2 regions of the Alkalihalophilus lindianensis genome follow, and region 1 is predicted to be linked to the other one. Evidence: predicted binding sites of a transcription regulator. Region 1 holds the regulator's gene; the other holds the start of a gene.

Region 1 (8,674 bases):
AATTTGCTTCGTAATGGCTTTTAAAATGGTTGATTTACCAGCGCCGTTTGGACCGATCAAGGCGACACTTTCCTCCCGATTCAAATCAAGTTTAAGATTAGAGAAAATAGCCTCTTCGCCGTACTGTACTTCTAAATTGTCAATGCGTAAAACTTCATTTCCGCTTTGTCGTTCAATTTGAAAAGAGAAATAAGCGGATTTTTCATCTCCTTCAGGTCGGTCAAGTCTATTCATTTTTTCAAGTTGCTTACGACGACTTTGCGCCCTTTTAGTAGTAGACGCACGAGCAATATTACGCTGAACGAAATCTTCTAATTTAGCGACTTCACCTTGCTGTTTTTCATATTGTTTTTTCTCAAGCTCATAGCGCTTTGCTTTTTCTTCTAAATAGTGAGTGTAATTACCTACATATTTTCTAGAATGTGTACGTGAAATTTCAACAACTTGTGTCACAATCTTATCAAGAAAATAACGGTCATGAGAAACAATAAGGATGGCACCTGGATAACCTTGAAGATATTGCTCAAGCCATGTTAGCGTTTCAATATCGAGATGATTTGTAGGTTCATCTAAAATAAGTAAGTCTGGTCTCGTTAATAGGAGCTTCCCTAAAGCAAGCCTTGTTTTTTGCCCCCCACTTAGTGTTGAGATCTTTGTATTATAATCGAATGAATCAAAATGAAGCCCTGAAAGAACACTTCTAATATCGGCTTCGTATTGATAGCCACCCTTATCCTTAAAATCCAACTGCAACTGATCATATTCTGCTAATAATTTGTTGTAATTTGTATCGTTGTTTAATAGATCTGGGTCCGACATTTTCTGTTCCATTTCTCTAAGTCTTTTTTCCATTTTCATAAGAGGGGTAAAGACGGTGAGCATCTCTTCCCAAATAGATAGGCCGGATTCGAGTCCTGTATCCTGTGCGAGATAACCCATCTCAACATCTTTAGGACGGATAATATCCCCACTATCGAACGAGAGCTGACCTGCAATTGTTTTTAAGAGAGTTGATTTTCCGGCTCCGTTTCTGCCTACTAGTGCTACACGGTCGCCAGTTTGTACTTCTAGTTTAATGTTTGATAAAATCGGTTCTGCACCGAATGATTTTGAAAGGTTTACACATTGTAATAAAATCATGGGGTATCCCTCAATCCTTACATATCAGTAGTTTTCTTCGTTAAGTGTAACGTATATAGGATTAATCAACAACTTATTGACGAGTACGTAAAACGATTACATTATAGTGTAAATGGTGTACAATGATACTAATGTTTGTCTTATTTTGAAAAAGAATGACTTATTAGAACTAATCATACAGTGCTTGTGGACCATAGATCGTTTAAACAGAGACGCTAGGAGAGGAGGGAATTTTAATTGAAACCAGAACAAGCAAAAATTCCTCAAGCAACAGCAAAACGATTGCCACTCTATTACCGCTTTTTAGAGAACCTACATGCATCAGGCAAGCAGCGTGTTTCATCAACTGAACTAAGTGAAGCAGTGAAAGTAGATTCAGCAACGATTCGTCGAGACTTTTCGTATTTTGGAGCTCTTGGTAAGAAAGGATATGGCTACAATGTCAATTATTTACTTTCCTTCTTTAGAGAAACACTTGACCAGAATGAATTAACGAAAGTGATATTAGTTGGGGTGGGAAACTTGGGGACTGCTTTTCTCCATTACAACTTCTCAAAAAATAACAATACCCAAATCGAGATGGCTTTTGATGTTGATGATAAAAAAATTGGCACGGAAGTAGGCGGAGTACAAATTTACAATCTTGACGATTTAGAGAACATTTTAGATCCAGAAGTAACTGTAGCCATCCTCACAGTGCCCTCTCAAGCAGCGCAAAAGATTGCTGATCGACTTGTAGATGCAGGTATTAAAGGGATTTTGAACTTTACTCCAGCAAGGTTATCAGTTCCAGATTCAGTTAGAGTTCATCATATAGACTTATCCGTAGAATTACAGGCATTGGTTTATTTTTTGAAGCATTATCCGTTATAATAAGAGTAGATTGGACAAGGAGGTGCTACCTATGGGTTTAGGTGCAGGAAGTATTGTTATTATTGGACTTGTCGCATTGTTGATTTTTGGACCAAAGAAGCTGCCAGAGCTTGGGAAGGCAGCAGGAAATACATTGCGTGAATTTAAAAACGCCACAAAAGGCTTGGCTGACGAAGAGGACGATAAAAAGAAAACAACTAAAGATCAAGCTTAAGCAGGAAGGGTTTATAAATGGAAGCACGTGATATGTCGGTAATGGACCATATTGGAGAGTTGCGACGTCGGATTATGATCGTCGTTGTATTCTTTCTAATTGCACTCATTGCCGGCTTCTTTTTAGCCACACCGTTAATTACGTATCTACAAAATGCACCGACTGCGCAAGATTTATCGATGCATGCTTTTAAGATGACTGATTCTATTAGAGTCTTTATGACATTTGCCTTTGCAAGTGCTCTAATTATTATTTTTCCTGTGATTTTATATCAATTATGGGCTTTTATTAGACCGGGGTTGCATGAGAATGAACAAAAAGCTACTCTAGCTTATATTCCTATTGCTTTTATTTTATTTCTAACAGGAATTGCTTTTTCTTATTTCATTTTATTTCCGTTTATTATTCATTTTATGAGCGATTTAGCGGAGAGATTGAATATTACTGAGCATTACGGAATTAATGAGTACTTTTCTTTTTTGTTCCAAATTACATTGCCATTTGGATTGTTGTTTCAGTTACCAGTAGTGGTCATGTTTTTGACTAGATTAGGTCTGATCACCCCAGCTTTCTTATCGAGCGTGCGAAAACTGGCTTACTTTTTATTACTAGTGATCGCCGGCTTTATCACACCACCTGAGCTGTTGAGTCATTTGATGGTTACGTTGCCTCTGTTACTTCTATATGAATTCAGTATATGGGTATCAAGGTTGACCTATCGAAAGGTGTTACGAGCTCAGCGTTTAATGGAAGAAGAGGAAAAAAATCAACATAAGAAGTAGGTCAAGCTGTTAAGCGTTATTCGCTTAACAGCTTTTTTGTAGACTTGCGATAATTTTACATAACAATCTCTGATTGAAATTGTTTAATCAAACGTTTAATTGGGAACTTAACAAGTGGAGAAAGGAGGAAAATCATGAATAGGGCATCAAGTACTACAGAACAATTAAAGGATAATTTAATTGAAAAGATAATCGCTTTTGGTGTATATAAAGTCCAAGGTCGTCAATTATTTGAGTTAACATTACAAGAAATTGAACGAGTTTATCAGTCTTTAAAACAACGCCAAAATCAACATATATAAGAAAGTGGCGAAAAGCTCAACGGATGTGACTTTTAAAAAGTAGTATCTGTGGGGCTTTTTTTGATTTATGAATCTTTAATTCATGCTATGATAAAAGAAAATCTTTCGATAGACGAAATGGTGTGTATATTATGGGGAAACTATCTAGCAAGTGGATGGTGGTAGTAGCCGTACTTCTGGGCTCATTCACCATGATTTTAAATAATAGTATGTTAAACCCAGCAATTCCTAAATTGATGGAAGTATTTGATTCAGATGCAGTAAGTACTGGGTGGGTCATTACTATTTTTATGGTAACAATGGGAATGACAGTCCCTGTAACGGGGTATCTAGGTGACCGATTCGGTAAAAAAAAGCTGTATTGTATCGGGCTTGCTATTTTTGTATTAGGTTCCGTCCTCGGTTCTTTTTCTTGGAATCTTTCATCGTTAATCATCTTTCGTGGTCTCCAAGGGATTGGTGGAGGCATAATGATGCCACTTTCAATGGCCCTTATCTTTGAGGCCTTCCCTAGAAATGAGCGAGGAATGGCCACAGGGGTCTGGGGAATTGCCGCAATGATGGCTCCTACGATTGGACCAACGGTTGGTGGCATTTTGCTTGAGACTACGAGTTGGCATTACTTGTTTTGGTGCAACGTCCCGATTGGCTTACTTGGCTTGTGGTTTGCCTTTAAATATTTGCCAGTGACTGCTGCTAATAAGAAGGTTCACTTTGATTTATGGGGGTTTGTAACGGTTACAGCAGGGGTGGGTGCGATACTGCTCGCTTTAGGTAGAATGTCAGAGCTTACTCACTTATTGATGCCTCTTAATATAGGTCTCGTATTCTCGGGTGTGATTCTACTCATTTCATTTATTCAAATTGAAAAGCGCGTTGATCAGCCTTTACTTGATTTATCTCTATTCCGTGTACCAGCTTATACATATAGTGTCATTATAGCTGGAACAACTTCGATCAGTTTATTCGCAGGGATCTTTTTAATTCCACTATTGATTCAACAAGTGTATGGTCTAAGTGCGATTATGACGGGACTTATCTTCCTTCCCTCTGCTTTATTAACGGGTTTATTTATGACGATAGGTGGAAGAATCTTGGATCGAAAAGGCGCAGGTGGCATCGTGACAACAGGACTTCTCATCCTTTCTATTGGAACATTTGCTTTAGGATTTCTTACTTTAGAAACCTCGCTTCTTTTTATCTTTATTATGATGGCCATTAGAGGGGTTGGAACTGGTTTTAGTACTATGCCAGCGACAACAACTGGCATGAATGCAATACCGGATCGATTGATTTCAAGGGGCTCAGCCATGAATAATGTGATGCGCCAAATGAGTTCGGCGTTAGGGATTGTTTTTATTTCTATATATTATGAGGTGAGACGGGGCCAACTGGTTGGTGCGATCTCGATTGAAGAGGCAAGTCTTAAAGCGATTAATGAAGGGTTTATTGTAGTGGGTCTCATCACGGCTTTATCGATTCCTGCCGCCTATTTATTAGAAAAGAGTTCTAAGAAAGAACTTGAAAAAGCTTCATAGAAGATGAGAAAAAGACTAGAAATAATTGGTCTTTTTCTCATAGATTTGATATTGTGATCAATTTCACATAGTTGTCATAAAAAGATAGGTTTCGACCTTTGTCATTATGGTAATGTGTAATCATATACCTTTTTAAAAAGATAATTAAGTATGTGAATGATTGAGCAAAGGCGCAGATAAATGTTTGTTTTAATTGGGGAGGGAATAGGATGATTGAATACGATCCGGTCTTATATAGTCGTATTTTGACGGGACTGACTTTAGGTTATCACGTTATTTTTGCAACGATTGGGGTGGGTATACCACTATTAATTGCTCTTGCTGAGTGGATAGGGATAAAAAAAAATGATGAACACTACCGTTTGCTTGCTAGACGGTGGGCACGTGGGTTTGTCATTACGGTTGCTATAGGTGTGGTAACAGGTACTGCGATTGGCCTTCAACTTAGCTTGTTATGGCCAAATTTTATGCAAGTTGCAGGTCATGCGATTAGTTTGCCGATGTTTATGGAGGTCTTTGCCTTCTTCTTTGAAGCGATTTTTCTAGGAATCTATCTTTATACATGGGATCGCTTCAAGAACAAGATGCATCACTTCTTATTATTAATACCGGTTGTTATCGGAGCCTCGGCTTCAGGTTTTTTCATTACGACGGTGAATGCATTTATGAATTCACCAACAGGGTTTGAAATTCAAAACGGTGTTATTACAAATATTAACCCCATTGCGGCAATGTTTAATCCAGCTACACCAACAAAAGTGGCACATGTATTATCATCAGCCTACTTAACGTCAGCCTTTGTGTTAGCTGCCATTGCTGCTTATGCCCTGTTAAGAGGGAAAAATCACGTCTATCACAAGAAGGCTCTGCATCTTACAATGACTGTAGCTGCAGTCTTTGCAGTAGCTACAGCTTTAATTGGGGATCTATCCGGCAAATATCTAGCCGAATATCAACCAGAGAAATTAGCGGCTGCAGAGTGGCATTTTGAAACATCGACAGAGGCACCTCTTGTATTGGGTGGTGTACTAGATGAAGATCAAAATATAAAATATGCACTTGAGATTCCTTATGCATTAAGTATTTTAGCTCATGGTTCTCCAACTGCTGAAGTGATTGGCTTAGAGGAGTTTAATCAAGATGAATTACCACCACTAATCGTTCATTACTTCTTTGATGCAATGGTAGGGATTGGAATATTTTTAGCTTTCGTCTCCATTGCTTATGTAGTGATCAAACGCATGCGGAAATGGAATGAACATAACCGTTTATTGTTATGGGCCATCTTACTAGGGGGACCGCTATCAGTTATTGCTATTGAAATGGGTTGGTTCTTTGCTGAAATTGGTCGCCAGCCATGGATACTAGTGGGGTACATGACAACTGCAGAAGGCGCTACAACGTCTGCACATGTTGATCTGATGTTATACTTGTTTATTTTGCTCTATTTAATCTTAACCGTATCATGTATTACAGTTTTACGAATGATGTTCAAATCAAATCCGGTAGAGCGAGAGCTTAAAAACCGAGGCATTGAATAGGGAGGAGAGCGACCATGGATTATGAATTAATAGGTATTACCGTTCTGTGGACCTTTCTTTATGGCTATTTAATCGTGGCGTCGATCGATTTCGGCGCCGGTTTTTTCAGCTATTTCTCAAGTGTCACAGGCCGTGAGCATATTGTAAATAAAGTCATTAACCGTTATTTATCTCCAGTGTGGGAAGTCACGAATGTGTTTCTTGTTTTCTTTTTCATTGGGATTGTCGGTTTCTTCCCATCAACAGCGTACTATTATGGTACAGCACTTTTAATTCCAGGTAGTATTGCTATCATTTTACTAGCCATACGTGGTTCATATTATGCTTTTCATCATTATGGAGAAAAGGGAAGTAAGTTTTATCAGTTTTTATATGGAGCTACTGGATTATTAATTCCGGCCTCTTTATCAGTTGTTTTGACGATTTCTGAAGGTGGATTTATTGTCGTAGAATCGGACCATGTATATCTTGATTACGCCACCTTGTTTTCAAGCTTTTATTCTTGGACTGTGGTCATACTAGCCATTGTAAGTGTGCTCTATATCTCAGCTTGTTTCTTAACTTTCTATGCTTATAAAGCACGTGATATGGATGCATTTAAAGTATTGCGTGGATATGCGTTATTTTGGAGTTTCCCAACGATCATGGCAAGTATACTTGTATTTTTTTCCTTAAACGAACATAATCCTACTCACTTTGAGAATATGGTAGACCTTGCTTGGATGTTTAGTTTATCTTTTCTCTTCTTTTTAGGAGCTGTGTATTATATTTGGAAAGAGAAGAACTTAGGGCTTTCGTTTATCTTTGTCATGTTACAGTTCGCGACTGCGTTCTATGGATATGGAGCATCTCATTTGCCATATCTTCTATATCCGCACCTCACGATCTATGATGGTTTCACAAACGAGGCAATGGCGATTGCGCTTATTATTGCCTTTATAGCTGGCTTGTTTCTCTTGATCCCTTCTTTATATTTATTGATGAGATTATTTTTGTTTGATAACAAATATGTGCAAGGTAAAAAGTAAGGAGGATAAGAATGGATTTTTTCTTAATTATGATTGCGCCTCTTTTGATTGTGATCATCTGCATCGCTCTATTGTTTTGGTGGGGAGCAAAAGGTAAGGCTCCTTATCAATAAATGCTGCCACCGATGAGTATTCGACTTGTCGGTGGTTTTTTATTTGTTATTAGGATAATGGTACTATTGTAGGGTAAACTATGTAGAAATTTGTAGGTTATCAGCCTTATTTTGGAGATTTTAGTTTAATCCCTTGTTGGAAGGGTATAGATTATCAGTTATTTTTACAAGATGTATCAAAGTTTATTAATGGAGGTATGAAGGATGAAGGGGTATTTAAGCTTGCTAGTGGGGCTTTGCATACTTGGTTTGGTCGCTTGTGGCCAACCAACTGAAAGCGCTACGAATCAGATGAATTCATTCCAATTTGATCAGTTGCCGAGTGCAGATATTTCAGAGAAGATGAAGGTTTATTTATGGGAGGAAGGAGAGCGAGTGCTCCCATTTATTGCTCATGAAGAGACTCCTGAGCTTACTGAAAAGCATGATCAATTATTAGAATTAGTAATGAACGAAGAAGAACTTCACCAATCAGCTTATGATAATCGTTTCACTATAGAGGAAAATGTATTAGGGTCAGAGTATGAAGGTTGGCAGGAAATTGAACTCATTGTAATGGATGATCATGTTTTTTCTACTTCCCCCTTCTTTCAGTTGAATGAAGCACAATATAAAAGAACGGTGGCAATCAATTCACTACGATCACGTACCAACTCATATAAGAATCAAATTCAACTTAATCGATCAATGAACCTTAAAGATGAAGATATTCTTGGTTTATAATAGTGACAAGGTCCACCCTCCTAGAGCAGTAAACTGTTTATCTAGGAGGGTTTGTTATGTAGATTAAAGGTATAGGCAGAAGGCAAACGAGGTGGAGAGATGTTAACAAAGTTATTAGCACAAGAAATCGTAGAGCGAACAATTGAGATCATTGGCTACAACGTAAATGTGATGGATAAAGACGGTATTATTATCGGAAGTGGAGATAAAAGTCGCTTGTATGAATTACACGCTGGAGCAGTAGAAGCTATTGCTAAAGGGGAGGAAGTAGAAGTAAGCGATGAGGATGTAATAAGACTGAAAGGGACAAAGACGGGGATTAACCTGCCTATTACATTTAATGGAGAAATTGTTGGTGTTATTGGGGTAACAGGACCACTTGAGGATATTCGAGGGTATGGCAAGTTAGTCAAAATGGCG
Region 2 (8,674 bases), on a different contig from region 1:
TTTTTGGGCGGATGAAAAATTAAGGAAATGAGGCGTAAGGATTGAATTTTACAAAAATGCACGGTCTTGGTAATAGTTACATTTATGTTGATCTATTTAAAGAAACGCTATCAGAAGAGCAGTTAGCACCTCTTGCTATTGAAGTGGCTGATAAAAATAAAGGAATTGGCTCAGATGGAATGATTTTAGTCTGTCCATCAGATAAAGCTCCGGTAAAGATGCGAGTATTTAACAATGATGGCTCAGAAGCGAAAAATTGCGGGAACGGTCTACGTTGCGTCGCTAAATTTGCTTATGAACATGGATACGTTAATGAGGAGACTTTTCAAATCGAAACATTAGGTGGACTTGTAACTGCAACGGTTCATGTAGAAAATGAGCGTGTACATACAGTCACTGTAAACATGGGGCAGCCACGTTTATCTAGAGAAAGCCTTCCGATGCAAGGAGAGGCGAGTCATCAAGTGGTAGCGGAGCCATTTGACGTTGCTAACACAGAACTTGAATTAACAGCTGTATCAATGGGCAATCCACATGGAGTCTTTTTTATAGAAGATATTAACCAAGCTCCGGTCGATACGTTAGGACCAATTATTGAGAAGGATCCACGTTTTCCAGAGTGGATTAATGTTGAGTTTGTGGAAGTAGTCAGTGAAACTGAGCTTCATTTCCGTGTTTGGGAACGTGGATCTGGCATTACACAAGCTTGTGGTACAGGTGCTTGTGCAGCCGTCGTTGCATCTATTTTAAATCATCATGCCAAAAAAGGAACAGCAGTAACCGTTCATTTACTCGGTGGCGATTTAGAGATTGAGTGGAGAGAAGACGGCGATGTATTAATGACCGGAGCTGCAGAAGTGATTTGTGAAGGTTTATATAAAAGAAAGTAGTAAGGTAGGAACTGGTATCGCTCATACCAGTTTCTCTTTAAAATAACTTTGTGAAAAATTTCACAAATAAGCCTTAACTTATGGTGGAATGAGGTAGATATTGGAGATTATTTGGAATAAACTTAAGATGTAAATAAGGTAGATGTAGATTTTCCTTGGGAGGTTTTTTAGATGATTAATGAATTAAAAAGCATGAAGGTTGTTTTAATTGGGGCAGGGTCTGTTGGTGCAAGTTATGCTTTCGCTTTATTGAATCAAGGCTTTGTGAGAGATTTAGTCATAATTGATTTGAACCACGGTAAAGCAGAAGGGGATGCGATTGACCTTCTACACGGTATGCCATTCTCTTCACCAATGAACATTTGGGCTGGGAGCTATGAAGATTGTAAGGATGCTGATCTTGTAGTAAATTGTGCTGGAGCGAATCAAGGACCTGGAGAAACTCGTCTAGACTTATTAGAAAAAAATGCAAAAACCTTTAAAATCATTACCGAGTCTGTGATGAAAGCAGGATTTAAAGGGATTTTCTTAATTGCGACAAACCCTGTTGATGTGTTAACATATGCGACTTGGAAATATTCAGGCCTTCCTGCTCATCGCGTGATTGGCTCTGGAACCGTTCTTGATACAGCAAGATTTCGTTATGCTCTAGCTGATAAATTCCAAGTGGATGCAAGAAATGTACACGGCTACATATTAGGTGAGCATGGCGATTCTTCATTCCCGGTGTATAGTCATGTTACGATAGGTGGCAAACCATTGAAAGATTATCAAGATCCAAATAAGCCAGAAGTTAAAGAGCTAGATGAGTTATTTGTAAGTGTGCGTGATGCGGCTTACGACATCATCCAGAAAAAAGGGTCAACGTATTATGGAATTGCAATGGGTCTTGCTAGAATCACAAAGGCAATCATAAAAAATGAAAATGCTGTGTTACCAGTCTCATCTTTACTTGAAGGAGAGTACGGTCAACAGGATGTGTGTATAGGGGTTCCGGCAATTATTAATTCAAGTGGTATAAGAGAGATAGTAGAACTAAACTTAACTGATAAAGAACAACAGCAATTTGATCAATCGGCTCAGGTCTTAAAGCAATCTATTCATCAAATTTTTAAATAGAAAAGAGACATTCCAATGTTGGAATGTCTCTTTTCCTAGTTTTAGTACGTTTTAATCGTATTGTAGAACGTGTCACGCTCAACCGGGATTTTGTTAGCACTTTTAATTAAGTAAATTAACTCATCACGTGTAATTCCTTGTGAAGTTAACGCACCTACTGAATGAGAAATACGCTCTTCAATTAATGTACCGTGAATGTCACTAGAGCCAAATGTAAGGGCCATTTGAGTTAATTGCACCCCAATGTTGATCCAATAGGCTTTAATGTGATCAAAGTTATCTAGCATTAAACGACTGATTGCAAGTGTTCTCATATCATCGTAAGCAGTTGTACGACGTTTTAGACCAGCATTGATACTACGTGGTTGCATCGCAAGTGGAATAAAGACCATGTAACCATTTGTGCGATCTTGAAGCTGACGAAGACGATCCATATGAATCAAACGTTCTTCTTTTGTTTCAATTGAACCATAAAGCATCGTTGCGTGAGTTTTAAGGCCGAGATTATGAGCAATTTCGTGCGCTTCTAACCATTGGTCTGTAGAAGCTTTATCTGGACTCATCTTTAAGCGATAACGCTCAGTTAAAATCTCAGCACCACCACCAGGTAGCGTATCTAGTCCGGCTTTAATCAATTCCTCTAATACTTCTTTCATTGATAAACCAGAAATACGTGAGAAAAACTCAATTTCTGCACCTGTATAGGCTTTTACCGTTACATCCGGATAATGTTTCTTCAGAGTGCGAATCGTATCTAAATAGTAATCGAAAGGAACCTCGTGATTATGACCACCAACGATATGGAACTCACGAATGTTGTCATTCCAGCGCTCTTCTACATATTGCAAGAGAGCGGCGCTATCCATCGTGTAGGCACCTTCTTCGCCAGGTTTACGCTTGAATCCACAGAAGCCACAATTCGCTTCACAGACGTTTGTCGGGTTAATGTACATGTTTTGAATGAAATACACATTGTCCCCATTTTTATTATAGTTGACTTGGTTTGCTAATTGAGCAATGCCTAGTAGGTCTGGTGAATCGAATAAATAAAGACCATCTTCAATTGAAAGGCGCTCACCGTGCTGAACTTTTTCTGCAATTCCTTGTAATTTTGTATCAGTAAGGATTGTAGTCATTTTTCCTTATCCTCCATTCCGTCTACAGTAGACGTACAGTACATATTTTTCGTAACTCTAAGTAAAAGGTGTAAAACCTTAGAAAAGTTATTTTGAAACAACATAGCTCAATAATCACTATTATACTATCAGATTGAGATAATGAAAACAAAGTGCACCTTTTTGGAAAAGTAGCAGGAGTTTGAATATCTTGTGTAGAAAATGTAAAAAACAATAAAAATCATCTATATTTAGTAATTTCATAGTTGATTTACTTACGTTAATTATTTAAAATGTAAGTAATATACAAATCTAGAAGTACGTACGTCTATAGAATAAATTAGTGTTGAGGGGTGATTTGGGATGACTACAGCATTAACTTACGATGCTTGCCTGGAAAAAATTGAATACTTACGTGAGCAAATGATAAATGCAGCAAAAAAATATGGCATGACTCACCCTCTCGTATTAGATTATAGTCAAAAATTAGATCGTGCACATAACATTGCTATGATGCACCGTAGTGCTGAAAAAACAAATTGGAATAAAGAAGTATTTCAATTTTGAAGGGTTGATCAGCGCATGTCTCTTGAGGTTCAGGAGCACAAAATGTATACTGAGAGCAATCGTTAATAGGAGTGATAAAATGATTACATTAACGGAAGCGGCAGTAAGTCAGATTAAAGAAATGATGAAAGCAGAGGACCAAGAAGGTCTAATGCTACGCGTTGGAGTAAAGGGTGGCGGCTGTAGTGGCCTTTCATATGGTATGGGATTTGATACCGAGAAGACGGATGAAGATACAAAGATTGAAATTAGTGGATTACCCATTCTAATTGACAATGAAAGTGTTGCAATTATTAAAGGTGTCGTCATTGATTACAAACAAAACATGATGGGTGGCGGCTTTACCATTGATAATCCTAATGCCATTGCCTCATGTGGGTGTGGATCATCTTTTAGAACAGCCACGAATGCCGGAACGCCAGAAGATTGCTAATCCAAAAAGTGCCTTCGCTATCAAGCGAAGGCACTTTTCTTTTTAAAATAAGCTTGTACTATGTCCAGGGTGTAGCTTTGCGTTCGGGTCGATATACGCTTTGGCATTATTGACCGCTGTAGGTGCCTCGCCAAATCCTGTTGCAATTAACTTTACTTTTCCATCATATGTACAAACATCTCCTGCAGAGTAGATCCCTTTAATGTTTGTCTCCATTTTAGAATTCACCACAATCGAATTCTTCTCAATTTCAAGACCCCATTGTTTAATTGGGCCGAGTGAAGAAACGAAGCCAAAGTTAACAATGACTGCATCAACCTCTAGCGTTTCTACCCTCTCTCCTTTGATTTCTTGCAATGTCACTTTGTTAATGGCATCACCATTGCCATGCAATTCCTTAATTTCAAAAGGAGTCATTACATTCACTTCGGATTGATGAAGGAGTTCGACACTATGCTCATGCGCACGGAACTTATTGCGACGGTGAATCAGAGTCACTTCTTTTGCTAAAGGTTCAAGCATTAATGACCAGTCAAGTGCTGAATCACCACCACCACAAACGAGTACACGCTTACCTGTGAAGCTGCTTAAGTCATTAATAAAGTAGTGAAGATTTTTACCTTCATATTGAGTAGCGCCATCTACTTCCAGGCGACGAGGTTGGAAGGCCCCAACTCCAGCTGTGATAATAATGGCTTTTGAGTAATGAGTTTCCTTATCCGTAACAATCGTAAACGTCTCATCCTCTTGTTTGTCTACATTTGTTACGGATTGTTCTAAAACAATTGTAGGATTAAATTGTTCTGCCTGTTTAGCTAACCCATCTACTAAATCTTGTGCTTTAACTTTTGGGAATCCGGCTACATCATAAATATACTTTTCCGGATAAAGGGCAGATAATTGTCCACCTAATTGAGGCATACTTTCAATGATTTTCACTTTTGCTTGTCTCATTCCTGCATAAAAAGCAGCAAAAAGCCCAGTAGGGCCACCACCGATTATTGTAATATCGTACATATTTTCTTCATTTGTCATTTTCAATTGCCACCCCCGAAAAAGTTTGTAGTCTCAACCCCCATTATATGCATATTCACCTATAAAAAGAAAGGATTGGTGCGTGATGTAGGGGCGAATAATTTCTAAAGAATCGCACAGTTTAAAGGATATGGATAAAACGCTTTCTTATTTTATGGAAAAACTAAGAAAAGGTAAAAAGGCAGTTGAAAAATGGCGAAAAAACCAATATGATAGAAATGTATTTGTGAATATTTTGCGACATTCTTACTTTTATTTATTCGTTCTTTATAATTTAGTTCGTGAAAATAATCACAATGTCAGCGTTTAACGTATAATGATAGTAAGTAAAAAATATGAAAATGGAAGTGATGAGTTTGAAAAAGCCAAATATCGTCATTTTGGGTGCTGGTTACGGTGGAATGATCACAGCGACTCGTTTGACAAAACAATTAGGGCATAATGAGGCCAATATTACGTTGGTGAACAAGCATGATTACCATTACCAAACAACGTGGTTACATGAGCCAGCTGCAGGTACGCTTTCACCAGAACGTACGCGTATGGAAATTAAAAATGTACTAGATCTTAACAAGATCAATTTCATTAAAGATTCAGTAGTGGAAATCAAGCGTGAAGACAAGAAAGTCATTCTTGAAAATAGCGTAATTGATTTTGATTACCTTGTTGTAGGTTTAGGTTCTGAGGCTGAAACATTTGGTGTTCCTGGTGTGCATGAGCATGCATTTAGCAAATGGACAGTGAATGGTGCACGTGAAGTAAAAGATCATATCGAGTATATGTTTGCTAAATACAATAACACAGAAGACAAGCGTGACGAGTTATTAACATTCATCGTCGCGGGTGCTGGCTTCACAGGAATTGAGTTCATTGGTGAGCTTTCAGAACGTTTGCCAGAACTTTGCAGCCACTATGATATTCCACGTGAGAAAGTAAAGATGTACGTCATTGAAGCAGCTCCAACAGCTCTACCTGGTTTTGATCCTGAGCTTGTTGAGTATGCGATGAATCTTCTCGAGTCACGTGGGGTTGAATTCAAAATCAACTGTCCAATTAAAGAAGTGACAGAAACTGGCGTAACGCTTGCAAGTGGAGATGAAATCAAAGCTGAGACTGTTGTTTGGGCGACTGGTGTACGTGGAAGCTCGATCATCGAAAAATCTGGTTTTGAAGCAATGCGTGGTCGTATTAAAGTTAATCCAGACCTTCGTGCCCCTGGACATGAAGACATCTTCATCATTGGTGACTGTGCACTTCTTATCAATGAAGAAATTAACCGTCCATACCCACCAACAGCTCAAATTGCGATGCAAATGGCTGAAGTATGTGCAGAAAACATTAAGCTTCTAATGAAAGGTGGAGCTTCACTTAAGACGTTTACACCTGACATTAAGGGTACTGTTGCCTCACTTGGCGGTAAAGAAGCGATTGGTGTAGTTGGAACACGTAAATTATTTGGTGCTCAAGCTAACTTCATGAAGAAAATGATCGACAACCGTTACCTGTTCTTATTAGGTGGCCCAGCACTAGTACTTAAAAAAGGGAAAAACCCTTTGTAAGTCATAACAAACGGAAACAAGTGTACATCCTAGATGTGCACTTGTTTTTTTATGTTTGAAAAAAAGAGGAATAATACTACAGAATGAGATAAAAGGAGATAAAACATTTTGATTGCGCTTACATGAATGATTAGGTTCTCAAAGTGAAGTTTTAATTATATAAATATTCTGATAATATAAATGAACAATCATTTTAAAATGACAAAGGGGTGTAGGAGAATGAAACGCTCATTAAAGTATACAGAGAATGGAACATGTCCTTATTGTAACGGAGCAGGCTACTTTCAACTTTTATTAGGTGGAAGCGAAACCTGTGATTACTGTGGCGGAAACGGAAAGAGCCATAAAAAGAAATAATGTATGACGAGAAGAAGCAGACATATGGTGTCTGCTTCTTTTAGTGATAGATTGGAGGGATGGATTGGAGAAAGGATAGTTGTACATTTTTCATTGAGACATGCAATTGCTTATGTTCGTTTATCGATGCAAAAAAGATCGTGTCAATCCGAGCTACACCTAGTGTATCTAGCTGACTGTGCAACCAATCCTCACTTATACCAAGGTGTTCAAGTACATCTTTATACAGATGACCATCTATGATGACAGGAAAAGCAAGGCCTGATGAGGGATTAATTACCTTCATATCCTCGCGTGTAATGGGCATTTTCGCAGTTTTTTTATGAACGGTTAAGTTTCCGTTTGCCTCCACTATGGCTAGCTCAACATCCTCTACATCAAAAATCTCGCTTTCTCTAAGCATCATTAATACATTATCAATCGAATACCTGATCTGTTTTAAATTCTCTTTCAAGAAGATACCGTTATGAACTACTATAGTCGGTTCAAACGTAATCAGCTTACCAAATGCACGATTAGAGAGCTTAAACGTAGCGACCCCCATTTGAAAAAAGCCAATCATAACCACTGCTACAGCTGTATGTAGATGACCAATATTCGGATCGGCTAAATCAGCTCCAACTACAGCTCCTAATGTAATAATAATAAGAAAGTCGAATACAGGTAATTCAGCAATCGAACGCCTTCCCATTTTTAAAGTAATAAACAACATCAATGGAATAATCGTTAAAACCCTTGTTAGTAAAATTAGAAGTTCTTTTGTGAGCTCCACATTTTTCACATCCTTTTTAGGAATGACTCGCTACAAGTATGTGTTATTTCAAAGAGGATTATTTAGAAAGATGTGCGGATATTGCCACAAAGAATAAGAGAAGGAGAGTTGACGGTCGCCCCTAGTATTCAGTAAACTAACTATGATACGGGGGTGCAAGTAGTGAGCTTACCACAATTATTAATTTCTATGGTTCTGTTCCTTATTTTGTTTTTTGGAATTGGCTTTTTATTAAATATGGTATTGCGATCAACATGGATTATGGCGGTCGCCTATCCAGTTATTGTCATTTTAATCATTGATAGCGTAGGATTCTTTGATTACTTTATTTCACCGGCTGCGTCATTTACTGAGCTTGGTCAAACGTTTATAGCCTTGAAGCTTGTTGATATCTTGATCTTATTAAGTGGATTTGCAGGGGCAATCATTGCTGGAATTGTCATTAAAATGCTTCGTGTACGAGGCTATCAAATGTTTTAAGTTAAAGTCTTCCTTTTATTTAAGGGAAGGCTTTTTTATTGATTGAAAACTGAATATTCCTAGTATTATATACGAGTAAAAAGAAGGTCCTTTCTAACCGATATTATGATAGAGTTTATAGGTATAAAAAACTAGTCGTATAGTAGTGTGGAGGGTGAATAGTGAAAGGGCATTTCGTTAAAGGATTCATAATGATTGTTTTATTCAGTATAGTAAGTGGTTGTGAAACTGAAGGTACACAAAATGAAGAGAGTCACATTAGTATCGGAATTATGTTGTCAGACGTCGGACTTGGAGATCAATCGTTTAGTGATTCCGCTTTCAATGGTTTAATTCGTGCACGAGAC

Evidence for each region. Region 1 encodes Rex, which represses fermentation and respiration genes when NADH is low (regulators of the CRP and FNR family bind a similar motif). Its sites were predicted from a motif close to TTGTGAAATATTTCACAA; they were not measured.
Region 2: RYX56_RS07055 (L-lactate dehydrogenase) is a predicted target of Rex. The motif match lies at 939-956, and genes of this name have one in related genera.

What each region holds. Positions count from the first base shown of each region.
Region 1 is NZ_JAWJBA010000011.1:58,899-67,572, reverse strand. Features, by position in the region: gene RYX56_RS19970 (ABC transporter ATP-binding protein) at 1-1,140, opposite strand, end outside; gene RYX56_RS19965 (redox-sensing transcriptional repressor Rex) at 1,378-2,013, shown strand; gene tatAY (sec-independent protein translocase protein TatAY) at 2,045-2,227, shown strand; gene tatC (twin-arginine translocase subunit TatC) at 2,245-3,009, shown strand; gene RYX56_RS19950 (Fur-regulated basic protein FbpA) at 3,144-3,311, shown strand; gene RYX56_RS19945 (MDR family MFS transporter) at 3,443-4,849, shown strand; gene RYX56_RS19940 (cytochrome ubiquinol oxidase subunit I) at 5,059-6,390, shown strand; gene RYX56_RS19935 (cytochrome d ubiquinol oxidase subunit II) at 6,405-7,418, shown strand; gene cydS (cytochrome bd oxidase small subunit CydS family protein) at 7,430-7,531, shown strand; gene RYX56_RS19930 (hypothetical protein) at 7,736-8,254, shown strand; gene RYX56_RS19925 (CdaR family transcriptional regulator) at 8,354-8,674, shown strand, end outside.
Region 2 is NZ_JAWJBA010000002.1:57,353-66,026, reverse strand. Features, by position in the region: gene RYX56_RS07065 (hypothetical protein) at 1-31, shown strand, start outside; gene dapF (diaminopimelate epimerase) at 57-890, shown strand; gene RYX56_RS07055 (L-lactate dehydrogenase) at 1,062-2,009, shown strand; gene mqnE (aminofutalosine synthase MqnE) at 2,051-3,145, opposite strand; gene RYX56_RS07045 (Spo0E family sporulation regulatory protein-aspartic acid phosphatase) at 3,488-3,691, shown strand; gene RYX56_RS07040 (HesB/IscA family protein) at 3,771-4,124, shown strand; gene RYX56_RS07035 (NAD(P)/FAD-dependent oxidoreductase) at 4,167-5,159, opposite strand; gene RYX56_RS07030 (NAD(P)/FAD-dependent oxidoreductase) at 5,516-6,718, shown strand; gene RYX56_RS07025 (YuiA family protein) at 6,938-7,075, shown strand; gene RYX56_RS07020 (DUF421 domain-containing protein) at 7,116-7,847, opposite strand; gene RYX56_RS07015 (YuiB family protein) at 8,010-8,327, shown strand; gene RYX56_RS07010 (BMP family lipoprotein) at 8,489-8,674, shown strand, end outside.